Regions from separate parts of the Sorangium sp. So ce834 genome, predicted to be linked through region 1. Evidence: riboswitches for the same ligand, from Rfam matches in the RefSeq annotation. Region 1 holds a riboswitch; each other region holds the start of a gene.

Region 1 (5,207 bases):
CGCCGTCATCCCGAGCTCGATCCCGTGAACAGCGAAGGCGCCGGTCGCCGGCGGAGCGAAGGAGAGCGCCGTGAGGGTGACGATCCCCAGCCCCGCGGCGATGAACGCGGCGCCGAGCGAGCGGCCCACCAGCCACGCGCCCCGCCCTGCAGTCGGCTCACCTGCGCTTTTCGACCCGCGTAAGGACACGTCGCGCGTCCTCCGTCTCGTAGAAGTCGAAGGCGATGCGGTCGCCCACCTCGATGCCGTCGAGCTGCGACGGGCTCTGGGGCTCGAACGACATCGTCATCGCGCTCATGTAGCCCGGGATGTCGTCGTGCGCGATGTTGACGTAGGCGCGCCCCGGGCCGAGCGAGCGGACGGCGCCCGTCGCGTGGTGGACGCGCGGAGCGGCGGTGGACGCCTTCGAGCACGAGACCGTGAGGCTCGTCGCGATCGCCGCCCCGAGCAGCAGGGACCGCGCGAGATGAACGGCGCGGAGGCGAGAGCACATCGATCGATTCATGTCAGCTCCTTCGAGGCCAGTCGCTCCGCGTCGCGGACGAGCGCGTTCATTCGTTCTTCATCGCCGATCTGGTAGTAGCCACGGATACGGCCCTGCCCGTCGACCAGGACGAACCATTCCCCGTGCATGATCGCGCCGAGCCCGGCCGACGGGTCGGCTCGCTCGAAGCGCACCTTGAACCCCTTCACCACGACGCGGTTCAGCTCCTCGCTCCGGCCGGAGAGGAACGACCAGGCGCCGCGGCCGCTGCTGTAGCGCGCCGCGTACGAGCGCAGCACGTCGGGTGTATCGTTCTCCGGATCCAGCGTGATCGAGATCAGGTGGATGGGGAGCGCCTGTCCGCGCGCCTCGCTGCGTTGCGCGATCCGCTCCTGGAACGCGGCCATCTGCGCCGAGAGCCTCGGGCACGACACGGGACAGCTCGCATAGAAGAAGTCGACGATCAGCGTCTGCCCGCGCAGCGACTCCCGCGTGACGGGGCGGCCGTCCTGGTCCGTCATCGAGAACGCCGGCATCTCGCCGAGCACGGGCGGCGAGGCGGGCGCCTCGCGCGCGCGCGACACCGCGCCGAAGACGGCGAGCCCCGCGAGCGCAGTGACCCAGAGCCCGATCTGCACCGGCCGGAGCCGCCCGCGCCGGCGGGCCGGCGCTCCATCGCCGGCCGCTGATGACCCACGAGACGTGGAGCAGAGAACCTCGTTTGGCATGCGCGGGACATTACGTGTTGCGAGGTGGCGCGGGCAATGCGTCACGCTGTCGCATCCCCTCGAACGATGCAGCGGTATCCCGGCCTTTGGCGCGCCCATGGGGCGGCGCGGGGACGAGCGCGACATCGTGTCGCAGGGGCCCTTGCGGCCGGTCGCGCTAGCCTGTCTCGCCATGACCCAGCGAGAGCACGGCGCGTTGGAGGATGACCCGGCCCGTTCCCCTCACGGCGCGCGCGCGGTGAGCTCGCCCCTGCGTCTCCGGCCTCTGCGGAGCTCGCGCGGGCGCCGCGCGGCGGCGCTCGCCGCCGCCATCGCGGGCATCGCGCTCAGCGGCAGGGCCGAGCCGGCGACGCCCAGCGAGGCCGCGACCGAGCTCGTCGACTCGGCCCCCGCGCCCGGCGAGAAGGCGCTCGCGGCGCGCCTGCTCGCGCCTTGTTGCTGGAATCAGACGCTCGACGTGCACGAATCCGCGGTGGCGAGCGATCTTCGTCGCGAGATCCGCGCCCGCCTCCGCCGGGGAGAGGCGGCCGACTCCATCGAGCAGGACCTCGTGGCGCGTTATGGCGACCGCCTCCGCGCGGCGCCTTCGTCCGGCGTCCTCGGCAAGGTCGCGCTGGCATTGATGCTGGGCATCGCGGTGACCTTCCTCGGGGTCTTCGCCCTGCTGCGCTCGTGGAGGCGCGGCGCCGCGCAGCCCGCCCCGTCGAGCGGCGCCGTCGCGGCGGCCGTTCGCGACGAATATGACGAGCGCCTCGACGACGAGCTCCGGGCGCGCGACGCGTGAGCACACCCTCACTGGAAGGCGGTAGTCGCTCCCCTCGTCCGGCTCCCTGCGCAACATCTCGCTTGACCTGCGCCCCGCACCGCAATATGTAGTGCCTCGTGTTGGTGCCCTTGGCTTCGGCCAAGGGCTCAAAAGGGAACCCGGTGCGAATCCGGGGCTGCCCCGCAGCGGTAAGCGAGAACGATCTCCACGACGAGCACTGGCCTCCTGGCTGGGAAGCGGTGGACCGTAGGAACCCGGCGCCAGCCGGAACGCTCGCGAGCCCGAAGACCTGCCAACATCCTGCGTCGGGGAGACATCCCGCGCCGGTTTTGACCTGGAAGCCTCGAGGGAGGCGGGGAGGTCCGACTCGGCGTAGTCCTGCGCCCGGCTCGGCTCCGATCCCCTCCCGCGATGCCTCTCTTTCGCCCGCGGGGGAGAATGGTCTGTCCGAGCCTTTTTCAATGGCCCAGCGCATCCTACGCCGTCGGCAGGCCTCTCCTCCTCGCAGATTCAACGTCAGCGGCTCGATACCGCTCCAGACGAGGACGACAAACGAGGGGCGAATGCTCGCCAAGAATTTTCCGCCGACATGCAGGGGGTCGCCTGCGTATGCCGTGTGCGCCGGGGCAGCGAAGCTGAGCGCAGGCGCTCGAGCAGATTGGCCAGATTTGTCGCAGCCCCCGAGGAGCACCTCGCGTCCACGACCACGTGCGGATGGAGAGCCCTGCTCGAGGTGCGTCCATGTCCCTTGTTCAAGGTGAGCAGAGGATCACTTTGTTTCTTTTGTCTTGATTCGCAGCGCCCGCCGTGTCTGTTTCATTGCGTGTCACGTATGGAAGTGATCGTGCTACCGGCCCTTGCAAGAGGAACGCTCCGCCGCCGTGCATGCTTCTTGGTCGCCGCGTTGTCCTTCTCGTTGCCCTCTCGGCTCGCCGTGGCGCAGGTTGTGCCTCCACCCGAACCGGCCGGAGCCGTTGGCGACGCCGCGGCCCCAGTCGCTGCCGCTCCGATAGAGGTCACGGTGAGGGCGCGGAAGGGTGAGGTGCAGGAGCATCGAGAGTCCGCAGAGGCTGTCTCCATCCTGGAGCTCGCGCGCACGAAGCGGCGGGCGGCGGACATGGGCGACGTCATGAGCCAGGTTCAGGGCGTGAGCGTCGCTCGCGCGGGCGGCCTCGGCACCAGCGCGCGGTTCTCGCTCAACGGATTCTACAGCGATCAGATCCGCGTGTTTCTGGACGGTGTTCCGATCGAGCTCGCGGGGTTCGCCTCTGGGATCACCGGCGTGCCGGTCAACCTCGTCGAACGCATCGAGATCTACCGAGGGGTCGTCCCGATCCGCTTCGGCGCCGACACCCTCGGCGGCGCGGTCGACCTGGTCACCCCGAAGAGTTACTACGAAACGGGCGCTGATCTTTCGTACCAGGTCGGCTCGTTCGCCACCCACCGCGCGACCCTGGGTGCTCGTTACCGTCACGAGGAGAGCGGCTTCTTTGCTGCCGGGAACGCGTTCATCGACTCCGCGCGGAACGACTATCCCACCGACGTTGAGATCCCGGATGCAGGGACAGGACGCCCTCTGCGTGCGACCGTGCGCCGGGGGCATGACGCCTACGGTGCACGCGGCGCTTCGATCGACGTTGGACTCGTCGATCGTGCGTGGGTGAAGCGGCTGACGCTCCGCGCGTTCGCCTCTCAGTATGACAAGGAGCTCCAGCACAACGTGCTCATGACGACGCCGTACGGGGCGGTGACCTACGGCGAGGAGCTCTACGGGGCAACGCTCCGCTACGCACAGCCCGAGGCCCTGTGGCATGACCTCGACCTCGAGCTCCTCGCCAGCGGCTCGCGGCGGGTGATCGATTTCCAGGACACCTCCAGCGCCGTGTACGACTGGGACGGCCGCGTCGTGGGGGAGCGGCGCAGGCCGGGTGAGATCGACGGGCGGGCGCGGGACCAGACGATCTGGCAGGACAGCCTTCTCGGAAGGATACACGTCACATGGCAAGCAGGACCGCAGCGCGCCGTGCGGCTCAACGTCTCCCCGACCTTCGTCACGAGCGCCGGGGTGGAGCGCGCGAAGCTCGCGCCCGACGAAGCCGACCCGCTCGCGGCCCGCCGCGACCTGGTCAAGCTCGTGGGCGGCCTCGAGCTCGACGCGAGCTTCCTCGAGGACCGGCTGCAGAACGTCGCCTTCGTGAAAGGTTACCTGATGCACGCCGCGTCGGATCAGGTGCTCGCGGGCAATGCCCTCGTCCCTGTTGCCGTGGACGCGCTCCGGGCGGGAGCCGGCGACGGGGTGAGATTCCATCTGACCGACTGGCTCTACGCGAAGGTGTCGTACGAGGCAGCGACGCGCCTGCCGAGCGCCGACGAGATCTTCGGCAACGGCATCCTCATCCAGCCGAACCCCGAGCTCCGGCCGGAGACGAGTCACAATGGAAACCTCGGGCTCGGGCTCTCGCGCCGGAAGAAAGGTCTCGGATCGTTCAGCGGGGAGGTCAACGCCTTTGCTCGGTGGGCCGAGGACTTTGTCTACCTCCGTGGAGGCAACATGTACTTCCAGCACCGGAACGTGCAATCGGCGCGTGCGCTCGGGGCCGAAGGACAAGCGGCCTGGATGTCGCCTGGCTCCTACTTGAGCGTGGAGGTGAGCGCGACCTATCAGGACCTCCGCAACACCTCCACCGAGGGGGAATTCGCCGAGATGGCCGGGGACCGCATCCCGAACCTCCCCTGGCTGTTCGGGAGCGCGAGGGCGCGCGCCCAGCTGTCCTCTGTCGCGACGCCAGGCGATCAGCTCGCCTTGGGCTGGACGACCCGCTACACGCACGAGTTCTTCCGGTTCTGGGAGAGCATCGCGCGTCGCGAGGACAAGCCTGTGATCGAAGCGCAATTCCTTCATGCAGCTGATCTGACGTACGTGGTCCATGGCGCGACGACGGTCAGCTCGACGTTGGAAGTGCAGAACATCACGGACGCGAAGGCGCACGATTTCTACGGCGTTCAGAAGCCGGGGCGCGCAGTTTATTTCAAGGGAATGATCGAGCTTTGACGCCTGGCCCGCAGGAGACCATGCGTTGGATGACGGAGAGAACCATGCGAACGTTCGACTCGCCCAGAACAGGCTGTATCGAGGCGACGCTTGCGGCGCTCTCGCTCGCCGCAAGCGTCGCCGGTTGCGGGAGCGACGAGCAGCAGCACGGCAGCGCGGGCGCGTTCCCGAGCGGCC
Region 2 (5,207 bases), 5.7 Mb from region 1:
GGCCGCCATGAACAGCATCGCCGCGAAGCGGTTCGCCGAGGCAGGCCACCGCCTCGCCGACCTCATCGAGACCGCGCCGTTCCCCGTGATCGCCGCGGTCAACGGCTTCGCGCTGGGCGGGGGCTGCGAGCTCGCCCTCGCCTGCGACTTCATCTACGCCGCGGAAGGCGCCAAGCTCGGCCAGCCCGAGGTGAACCTGGGCGTGATCCCCGGGTTCGGCGGCACCCAGCGGCTGCTGCGGCGGGTCGGCCCCGGCCGCGCACGCGAGCTCATCTACTCAGGCGACATGATCACCGCCGAGCAGGCGCTCTCGATCGGCCTCGTCAACGCCGTCTTCCCGGCGGCCGAGCTCCTCGCCCGCGCCCGCGAGACCGCCCTCAAGATCGCCTCGCGCGGGCCGCTCGCCGTCGCCGCCGCCAAGCGCGTCATCCTGCGCGGCGAGAGCCTCGACCTCACCGCCGCCAACGAGCTGGAAGCCCAGGCCTTCGCCGCGCTCTTCGGCAGCGAGGACCAACAGCTCGGAATGAAAGCGTTCCTGGCGAAATCGCAGGCCACGTTCACAGGAAAGTGAGTTTCCGAACAGCGCGCCAGAAGACCCAAAAAAAGACCGCGTGTCATGCTGGAGGGGGGCCAGACATGACCGCGGTAGGGAAACCGCAGCGGCGCGGAGAACGTCCGCTGCGGTGCTCGAGATAGCCCGCACGCGCTCCGGGCCGGGGGGGGAAACCGCGCCGGTGCGCATGCGGTGCTCGGAGTGTGGCACCCGGAAGCAGGTTGTCGATAACAAAGTGCAACCGATGCACGCGGATGAGCGGATTGCTCCCAGCACGATGACAGCCAGGAGACGGCGCAGCGCGCACACCGCCGATTCCCGCGAATGCGCGTTCGAGCCGGGCATACCCGCGCGGGAGCAGCGTCCGGCGGAGTCGCTCGCCGCACGCTCGAAAAGAGAGCACGAGAGCCCGCCCCGTCACGTCAGGCTCCGCGACGAAGCGAGCCAGACACGGAACACTTGCTCACAAGTAAAGAGCCAGGACGAACAAAGCACACTGCGGCGAGAAAATCACCGGAACGTGCGCCGCACGCGCGGGGCGGCGCACGCTCCGAGCGGGCCCCGGGGGCGAGCGGCGATCCCAGGACGAGCAAGTAAAGAGACTTTAACTACAGAAACACATCGCTTGCAGCTTTTTCGAGGAAGCTTGTCCGCGTGCGTCTCGGTCAATTTCGCGGACTCCACGTTGCGCGCGGAGGACGCGAACGCGCATCGCGCTGCCTGTCGGCGCGACAGGGCGGCGCCACGCGCGCAGGACACCACGGCAGCGGCGGACCGGCCGCTCGCAATGGCGCGAGGGCGGGCGCGGGACAGCGCGGGCCCCCGCCGCGCCGGACCTCCGGACGCCGGGAGCGCTCCGCGGACCGCGGCGGGCTGGACGGCACGCGGCGGCAGCCCGCGCGCGCGGTTCGTCACGGAGCTCGGTCCGGCGTGAGGTGCGCCCGCGCGGACCGCGGAGACAGCCGCCGCGAGCGCACCCGCGCGCGCCGCGAGACGGCCGCCGCGAGCGCACCCGCGCGCGCCGCGAGACGGCCGCCGCGAGCGCACCCGCGCGCGCCGCGAGACGGCCGCCGCGAGCGCACCCGCGCGCGCCGCGAGACGGCCGCCGCGAGCGCACCCGCGCGCGCCGCGAGACGGCCGCCGCGAGCGCACCCGCGCGCGCCGCGAGACGGCCGCCGCGAACGCGCCCGCGCGCCTCGGGGCAGCCCCGCGAGGCGAGCGCCTGCCCCGCGGCCGCGGCGCGACGTCCTTGACGCCGGGCGCGAAACGGGACTACCGAGCATCCATCTGACAATCCACACCTCGGGTGCCCTCTGGGCATAACAGGGAAGCCGGTGCGAAACCGGCGCGGTACCGCCACCGTGAGTGGGGAGCCGCCTCCAAAGACCACTGGGCCTCTGAAGAGGCCTGGGAAGGTGGACGCGGCGCTGGGAGCCCGAAAGGCTCCCTGAACCCATGAGCCGGGAGACCTACCCGAGCTCCCCACGAGGTGCAGCTTGCGCACGTCTTCGTGGCGTTCGGGTGCGGACTTCACCCGGAGCGCCGAAATCGGTCTTCACGGCCGCGCTATATCCATCGCCGCCGTGCTCTTCGCGACGCTGCTCGCGCCCCGGCCCGCGGCCGCGATGCACCTCGCGGAGGGCGTCCTGCCGCTCGGCTGGTGCGCGGTCTGGAACGCGCTCGCCCTGCCCTTCGTCGCCGTCGCCCTCCACCTGCTCCGGCGCCGCACCCGGAACGACGCCTTCTACAAGCCGTTCGTCGGCCTCATCGCCGCCGCCGTCTTCGCGATCTCGTGCATGCCCGTGCCGGTGCCGACCGCAGGGACCTGCTCCCACCCGTGCGGCACCGGGCTCGCCGCGGTGCTCATCGGCCCCTGGATGACCGTCCTCGTCACCGTGGTGGCGCTCCTCATCCAGGCCCTCTTCCTCGCCCACGGCGGGCTCACCACGCTCGGCGCCGACGTCGCGTCGATGGGCATCGCGGGCGCGTTCACCGGATATCTCGTCTTCCGGCTCGCGCGGCGCTGCGGCGCGAGCCTCTGGGTCGCGGGGTTCCTGGCCGGCGTGACGTCCGACTGGGCCACGTACGCGACCACGGCGCTCGAGCTCGCGCTCGGGCTCGCGGGCGACGGGTCGGTGGGATCCATGTTCACCGGCGTCGCCCTCGCCTTCGTCCCCACCCAGCTGCCGCTCGGCCTGCTCGAGGGCGCCATGACCGCGGGAGCGCTCGTCTTCCTGCGCGCCCGGCGGCCCGACATCCTCGAGCGGCTCCAGGTCGTCCCGCTCCCCGCGGGGGCGTCGTGACGCGGCGGGCCGCGCACCGCGCGCTGCCGGCGCTCGCGGGGGGCGCGCGCGCCGCGGCGCTGCGGCTCGCCGCCGCGCTCCCGGCCGCCGCCGCGCTCTGCCTCGCCGCGTGCGGCAACGCCTCGTGGGACGGGATCGACGAGGCCGTCGTCCGTCGCGTGGCCGAGGACGCCGGCCGCCACGACACGGGGCCGCTGTTCGCGGGCCTCGAGGGCGACCTCCTGCTCTTCGCGTTCCTCTGGGCAGGGCTCCTCTCCGGCTTCGCCCTCGGCTACTTCTCGCGCGTGCTCTTCGTGGAGCGCGCCGGCCAGCCCGCCGGCAAGCCCGGCGGCGACGGGCTCCGTGCGGATTGATCCCCCCGCGCGGCTCCGCGACGTGGATCCCCGGCTCCGCCTCGGGGCCGCCGTGGCCGCGTGCTGCGTCGCCGCGGGCGCGCGCTCGCCCTGGACGCCGGCCGCGCTGCTCGCCGTCGCGTGCGCGGCCCTCGCCCTCCAGGGCATGAGCGCGGGCGCCATCCTCCGCGCCTTCGCGCCCGCCGCGTGGCTCGGAGGGCTCGCCGCGGCCCTCGCGCTCGCGCTCACCCCGGGCGCGCCGCTCCTCGCGGGCGCGCCGTTCCCGCTCGACGCGATCGCGCGCGACGGGGCCCGCCGCGCCGCGGCCATCGCCGCGCGCGTCCTCGCGGCCGCCGCGGTGCTCCGGTGGCTCTCGAGCGCCGCCGCGCCCGCCGAGATCGAGGCGGCCCTCGCCGGGCTCGGCGCGCCCGCGGCCCTGGTCGAGCTGCTCGCGCTCGCGCGGCGCTTCGCCGGCGTGCTCCAGCGCGCCGCCGACAGCGCGTGGAGCGCCGCCGCGCTCCGCGGCGGGTTCGCGCGCCCGGGCGCCGCCGCGCGCTCGGCCGGCGCCGTCGCGGGCGTCGTGGCGCTCCGCACCCTGGAGCGCTCCGAGCACGCCGCCGTCGCCATGCAGCTCCGCGGCTACCGGGGGGAGCTCCCCGTCGCCGACCGCCGGCCGAGCGCGCCCGCCGCGAACCTCGCGTTCGCCGCCCTCGCCCTCGCGGCCCTCGGCCTCAGCGTCGCCGCCGGAGCGGCGGGATGAGCGCGATCGCCCTCCGCGCCCCCAGGGTCGGCTACCGCGGCGCCGAGCCCGCGCTGCGCGACGTGCGCCTCGACGTCGCCGAGGGCGAGTCCGTGGCGGTGCTCGGCGGCAACGGCGCCGGCAAGACCGCGCTGCTCCGGACGCTCGTCGGGCTCCTCCCCGCGCCCGGCGGCAGCGTCGAGATCGCGGGCCGCCGCGTGGGCTCGCCCTCGGACGCCGTGGCCGCGGGCGCCGCGCTCGTGCTCCAGGACCCGGACGACCAGCTGCTCGGCGCGACGCTCCTCGACGACGTCCTGTTCGGCCCGCGGAACCTGGGCCTGCCCGCGCCCGAGGCGCGGCGCCGCGCCGAGGCGGCGCTCGCGGCCGTGCAGATCGCGCACCTCGCCGGCCGCGCGATCGAGGCGCTGAGCTTCGGCGAGCGCAAGCGCGCGTGCATCGCCGGGATGCTCGCGATGCAGCCGCGCGTGCTCCTGCTCGACGAGCCGACCGCGGGGCTCGACCCGGAGGGCGAGCTCTCCCTGTGCCGGACGCTGCGCGCGCTCTCCGAGCAACAGGGCACCACGCTGGTCGCCGCGACGCACGCGGTCGACCTCGTGCCGCTCTTCGCGACGCGCGCGGTGCTGCTCGGCGACGGGCAGGTCCTCGCGGACGGGCCGCCGCGGGAGGTGTTCGCGGCCGGCGAGCTGCTCGCGCGGGCGCGGCTCCGGCGGCCGTGGGTCGCGGAGCTCTGGGCCCGGATGAGCCCGGCCGAGCCAGTCCACCCGCGCGGCCGCGCAGGGCTCCCGCTCACCCTGGAGGAGGCGCTCGCATGCATGACGAAGGGCTCCTGCTGATCGGCCACGGCAGCCGCGACGCCGCGTCGAACGCCGAGTTCGAGGCGCTCGTGGCCGATTACGGCGCGTCGCGGCCCGGGCTCGTGGTGCAGCACGGCTACATCGAGCTCGCGACGCCGTACCTCGCCGACGCGCTCGCGGCGCTCGCGGCGCGGGTGTCCCGGGTGGCGGTCGTGCCGCTGTTCCTGTTCGCGGCCGGGCACGTGAAGAACGACATCCCCCTGGCGCTCGAGCAGGCGCGGGCCGCGCACCCGGGCGTGCGCTTCTCGGCGGCGCGGCACCTCGGCGTGCACCCGGCGCTCGCGGAGGTCGCGTTCGAGCGCGCCGCGTCCGCGCTGCCGGACGACCCGGCGGCGCGCGCCCGGACGGCGCTCGTCGTGGTGGGGCGCGGGTCCAGCGACCCGGACGCGAACGGCGATTTCTGCA
Region 3 (5,207 bases), 4.4 Mb from region 1:
CGGCGCGGTCAGGTCGTTGCAAGGGCGCGGCACCGAGAGCAGCTCGGCGCAGGCGGCGCGACAGCCGGGGTCCGGGCAGGCGGTGCCGTCGAACAGGGCGCAGAAGAAATCGCACGAGGCCCGCGCTCCGCCGCCCGAGCCCGCCGCGCTGGAGCTCGCCGACTGCGGGCCCGCGCCGACGCTCGTGCGCCCGCTCGACGTCGCGCTGGCGCCGGCGCCCCCGGAGCCGTCGTCGCCCCCCGGGGAGCCGTCGACCACGACGCTCCCGCCGCAGGCGCTCGCCCCCGCGAGGGCGACGAGCGAAGCGAGGAGCGCTGGAAGCAGCGTCGTTCTCATGCCGGGGAGTCTACACCGGTCCACACCGGCGCGGGCAGGGGAGGGGGCGCTCGCCGGGCGCCCCCGCCGCTCACTCCACGGCCTGCGCCTGCTCGATCGCGTCCTCGCGGCGCTCTCGGCGGTTGCACGCGAGCACCTTCTTGCGGACGCGCACCGCGTCGGGCGTGACCTCGACGAGCTCGTCGCCGTCGATCCACTCCATCGCCGTCTCGATCGTGAGCAGCCGCGGGCTGGCCAGGAGGACGTTCTCGTCCTTGCCGTGGTTGCGCACGTTCGACAGCTTCTTCTCCTTGATCACGTTGACGTCGGTGTCGTTCGGCCGGTTGTGCTCGCCGACGATCATCCCCTCGTAGACCTCGACGCCGGGGACGATGAAGAACGTCCCGCGCGGCTGGAGGTGGTGCAGCGCGTACGGGGTCGCCACGCCGGCGCGATCGGCGACGATAGCGCCGGTCGGGCGGCGCATCATCGGGCCGCCCCAGGGCGCCCAGCCGTCGAACATCGTGTTGAGCAGGCCCGTCCCGCGCGTCGCCGTCAGGAACTCGCCCCGGAAGCCGATGAGCCCGCGCGATGGCACCCGGAACTCGAGGCGGGCGCGCCCGAAGCCGGGGTTCGTCATCTTCACCATCCGGCCGCGCCGGGTGCTGAGGCGCTCGGTCACCACGCCGACGTAGGTGTCGGGCACGTCCACGACCACGAGCTCGACCGGCTCCATCACCTCGCTGTTGATCTCGCGCGTCACGACCTCGGGGTTCGAGAGCTGCATCTCGTAGCCCTCGCGCCGCATCGTCTCCACGAGGATCGCGAGCTGGAGCTCGCCGCGGCCGAGCACCACGAACGTGTCGGGCACCTCGGTCGGCTCCACCCGGATCGCGAGGTTCTTCATCGCCTCGCGCTCGAGCCGCTCCTTCAGGTGACGGCTCGTCAGGAACTTCGACTGCTTGCTCTTGCCGGCGAAGGTCGACGTGTTGACGCCGATCTTCATCTTGATGGTCGGCTCCTCGACCACGATCCGCGGCAGCGACTCGGGGGTCGCCGGGTCCGCGATCGTGTCGCCGATGGTGACCGAGTCGAGCCCCGCGATGGCGACCACCTCGCCCGCGGCGGCGCTCTCGACCGCGACCCGCTTCAGCCCCTCGTAGGCGTAGAGCATCTTCACGTAGCCGCGCGACTGCCCGCCCTCGCCGAGGAGCGCGACGTCGGCGCCGGACCGGGCGGTGCCCCGGACCACGCGGCCGACCGCGAGCCGGCCCACGTAGTCGTCGTGGGTCGTGTTGCAGACGATGACCTGGAGCGGCCCGTCGGGGTCGCCGGAGGGGCCGGGCACCCGCTCGAGGATGGTCTCGAAGAGCGGCTCCAGGTCCTTGGCCTCGTGCTCGAGCTCGCGCTTCGCCTGGCCGAGCTTCCCGATCGCGTAGAGCGTCGCGAAGTCCATCTGCCCGTCGCTCGCCTCGAGATCGCAGAAGAGGTCGAACACCTCGGAGAGCACCTCGTGGGCGCGCGCGTCGCTCCGGTCGATCTTGTTGATGACCACGATGACCGGGAAGCCGCGCTGGAGGCACTTCGAGAGCACGAACCGCGTCTGCGGCAGCGGGCCCTCGGCGGCGTCGACGAGGAGCAGCGCCCCGTCGGCCATCATCAGGGTGCGCTCGACCTCGCCGCCGAAGTCGGAGTGGCCGGGCGTGTCGACGATGTTGATCTTGACCCCGCGGTACCGGATGCTCGTGTTCTTCGCGAGGATGGTGATGCCGCGCTCCCGCTCGAGATCGTTCGAGTCCATGACGCGCTCGGCCACGACCTCGTTTTCTCGGAAGGCGCCCGCCTGGCGGAGCATGTGGTCGACGAGCGTGGTCTTCCCGTGGTCGACGTGGGCGACGATGGCGATGTTGCGGAGGTCGTTACGCGGCATATACGGCGGCGGCCGTGTAGCACGCGACCCACGGAGGAGCGAGCCCATCCTCGCCAGAGCCCGAACGTTCGGCCGGCGCGCGGACGTCGCGCGGCGAGCGCTCACGTTCAGGTGGCGCGCGCGAGGCGGGCGCGAGCCGCGCGGGCAGGAAGCCCGCGCGAGGCGGGCGCATGGCGAGGGACGCGCGTGGAGCGGGCGAGGTGAGCGGGAGCGATTGACAGCCGGAGGTGCATCCTCCTAGGGTGCGCGCCGCGCTGGTGCCTGGGCGCTCGCTCAGGCTGAATAGGGAACCCGGTGAGATTCCGGGGCTGCCCCGCAGCGGTAAGCGAGAACGACCTCCACCCCACGCACTGGCCCGATGAGGGCTGGGAAGCGGTGGACAGTAGGAAGCCGGCCCGGCCGGAGCGCTCGCGAGCCCGAAGACCTGCCCGCGCCCGGCGACGGGGACACATCCGACGCCGGTTCGACCTGGGAGCCTCGAGGGAGGCGGTGAGGTCCGAGCCGGTGCAGCCCTGCGCACGTCCCGGATCCCGAGCCGCCCCCTGCGTTGCCTTCCGGTCGCCCGCGGGGGCGAGAGGTCGGTCCAGGGCATCGCGCCGTGGGCGACCTTTTCCTCCTCCCGGAGCTCGATGCGAGCGGCCCGGCGCCGCTCCGCGCGATTGCGCGAAGGAGGACATGAATGCTGCGCGAGAACGTCACGAAGGGCCACGGACACCGTCATCGACTCCATCGGATCGCCGCGCTGGCGATCTCGCTGTTCGCCGCGCCGCCAGCGCGCGCCCAGGAAGAGCCCATCGAGGTCACGGTGCACGCGGAGAAGCCGGGCAGCGAGGCCGCCTCGCGCGTCTCGGTCGGGCACCGCGAGCTCGAGCTCAGGCCGCGGCTCCGGCCGGGCGACATCCTCGAGTCGGTCCCCGGGCTCTTCGCCGTGCAGCACGCCGGCGGCGGCAAGGCGAACCAGTACTTCCTGCGCGGCTTCGACGCCGACCACGGGACCGACGTCGCGTTCTTCGTCGACGGGGTGCCCGTCAACCTGGTCAGCCACGGCCACGGGCACGGCTTCACCGACCTCTACTTCATGATCCCGGAGCTCGTGATCGGGCTCGACGGCTACAAGGGGCCCTATTACGCGAGCATCGGCGATTTCGGCACGGCGGGCGCCGTCAACCTCCGCTTCGCCGAGAAGCTCGACGAGAGCACCGCGCAGCTCAGCGTGGGGCAGTACGGCATCCTGCGCGGCCTCGTGATCGCCTCGCCGGAGCTCGGCGACGAATGGCGCGCGGTGGCCGCGGCGGAGGTCTACCGGAACGACGGGCCGTTCCAGAGCCCGGAGCGGCTCAAGCGCTTCAACGTCTACCTGAGGGCGACGCGCGACCTCGGCAGCACCGGCAAGGTCCAGGCGACGTGGATGTCCTACGGCTCGACCTGGCACGGCTCCGGCCAGATCCCGGCGCGCGCCGTGTGCGGGGAGGGGGAGCAGGGCGGTCTGAACCCGCCGCCCTCCGCCTTCGGGCAGCCGTGCATCGATCACTTCGGCGCCGTCGATCCGACCGAGGGCGGGTCGACCGCGCGGCACATGGCGTCGGTCTCCACCTCGACCGCGTGGCGGGACGCCGACCTGAGCGCGATGGCTTACTTCCTCCGCTATCGCTTCACGCTGTACTCGAATTTCACGTTCTTCGCCGAGGATCCGGCCCACGGCGATCAGATCGAGCAGAACGACGACCGCACGGTGCTGGGCGCCGACTTCCGGTTCCGCAAGCAGATCGAGCACCGCGGGGCGAGGTTCACGACCTCGCTCGGCGCGCAGATCCGCGCCGACGCGATCGACAAGTCGCTCCACCACGACGAGGCGCGCGAGCGGCTCGAGGAGCGGGATCGGACCCACGTCGACGAGGGCCAGATCGGCGTGTACGTCGAGCAGGACGCCCGGCTCCGGCGCTGGCTCCGCCTCGTGCTCGGCGTGCGCGGGCAGTGGATCGACGTCAACGTGGACGACCTGCGCGAGGACCTCGAGGGGACGGGGAACCGGTCGAGCGGCGCGCGGGGGCAGATGCAGCTGCTCCCGAAGCTCTCGGCGATCGTCTCGCCGGTTGGCGGGCTCGATCTCTTCGCCCACTACGGGCGCGGCTTCCACTCGAACGACGCCCGGGGCGCGGTGCTGGGCCAGGGGGCGGCGACGCTGATCACCCCGGCGAAGGGCTACGAGGTCGGCGCGAGGGTCGCGCCCGTGCGCGGCCTCTCGCTCAGCGCGGCCGGGTTCCTGCTCGACCTCGACTCCGAGCTGGTCTGGAGCGGCGACGCCGGCGTGACCGAGGCGTCGGGGGAGACGCGGCGTTATGGAATCGAGATCGGCGCGCGCTACCGGCTCGGGAGCTGGCTCTTCGCCGACGTGGACGCGACCTTCACCCGCGCGCGCTTCCGCGCGAACGCCGGCAACGGGAGCGCGGTCGCGCTCGCGCCGACCCGGACGCTGACCGCGGGCATCGGCGTGCGCAGGGCGTTCGGCGCCTTCACGCCGTTCGCGGCGCTCCGGGTGAAGGCGATCGGCGCGCGGCCCGCGACCGAGGACGAGTCGCTCACCGCCGAGGGGTTCACGGTGGTCGACGCGAACGCGGGGCTCCGGTGGAGGAACGTCGAGGCGGCCGTGGACATCCAGAACCTGTTCGACGCGACGTGGCGCGAGGTCCAGTTCGCGAGCGACTCGCGGCTGCCGTACGAGCCGGCCGCGGTCACGGGGATCCACTACTCGCCGGGGTGGCCGTTCACGGCGATCGGGCGGGCGACGCTGTACTGGGAGTAGCCCGGGGGCCAAGAGCGTCGGCCGTCGTTCCTCGCCTTCCGTCATCCGTGTTCCGTCAAGCGCCAGCGCACGATCCTCCGCCGGCGCCGCGCCCGCGCCGCCGGCCGCCGTTGCGAAGCCGCGCGCCCTGGGCTTCCATGCCGCCGGCCCCGTGAGCAC

What was found. Region 1 has a riboswitch for cobalamin ahead of WMF20_RS22525 (TonB-dependent receptor domain-containing protein). Riboswitches for the same ligand answer to the same signal wherever they lie in the genome.
Region 2: linked by a shared signal. The riboswitch ahead of WMF20_RS02085 (energy-coupling factor ABC transporter permease) and the one ahead of WMF20_RS22525 (TonB-dependent receptor domain-containing protein) in region 1 are both predicted to bind cobalamin.
Region 3: linked by a shared signal. The riboswitch ahead of WMF20_RS06505 (TonB-dependent receptor) and the one ahead of WMF20_RS22525 (TonB-dependent receptor domain-containing protein) in region 1 are both predicted to bind cobalamin.

What each region holds. Positions count from the first base shown of each region.
Region 1 is NZ_CP150351.1:6,214,644-6,219,850, forward strand. Features, by position in the region: gene WMF20_RS22505 (hypothetical protein) at 1-129, opposite strand, end outside; gene WMF20_RS22510 (copper-binding protein) at 158-505, opposite strand; gene WMF20_RS22515 (SCO family protein) at 502-1,122, opposite strand; gene WMF20_RS22520 (cytochrome c-type biogenesis protein) at 1,187-1,996, shown strand; cobalamin riboswitch at 2,082-2,289, shown strand; gene WMF20_RS22525 (TonB-dependent receptor domain-containing protein) at 2,736-5,030, shown strand; gene WMF20_RS22530 (hypothetical protein) at 5,075-5,207, shown strand, end outside.
Region 2 is NZ_CP150351.1:550,508-555,714, reverse strand. Features, by position in the region: gene WMF20_RS02090 (enoyl-CoA hydratase/isomerase family protein) at 1-571, shown strand, start outside; cobalamin riboswitch at 1,841-2,044, shown strand; gene WMF20_RS02085 (energy-coupling factor ABC transporter permease) at 2,179-2,856, shown strand; gene WMF20_RS02080 (hypothetical protein) at 2,853-3,209, shown strand; gene WMF20_RS02075 (CbiQ family ECF transporter T component) at 3,199-3,948, shown strand; gene WMF20_RS02070 (energy-coupling factor ABC transporter ATP-binding protein) at 3,945-4,781, shown strand; gene WMF20_RS02065 (CbiX/SirB N-terminal domain-containing protein) at 4,757-5,207, shown strand, end outside.
Region 3 is NZ_CP150351.1:1,772,788-1,777,994, forward strand. Features, by position in the region: gene WMF20_RS06495 (hypothetical protein) at 1-336, opposite strand, end outside; gene typA (translational GTPase TypA) at 407-2,293, opposite strand; cobalamin riboswitch at 2,484-2,691, shown strand; gene WMF20_RS06505 (TonB-dependent receptor) at 2,925-5,048, shown strand; gene WMF20_RS06510 (sensor histidine kinase) at 5,200-5,207, shown strand, end outside.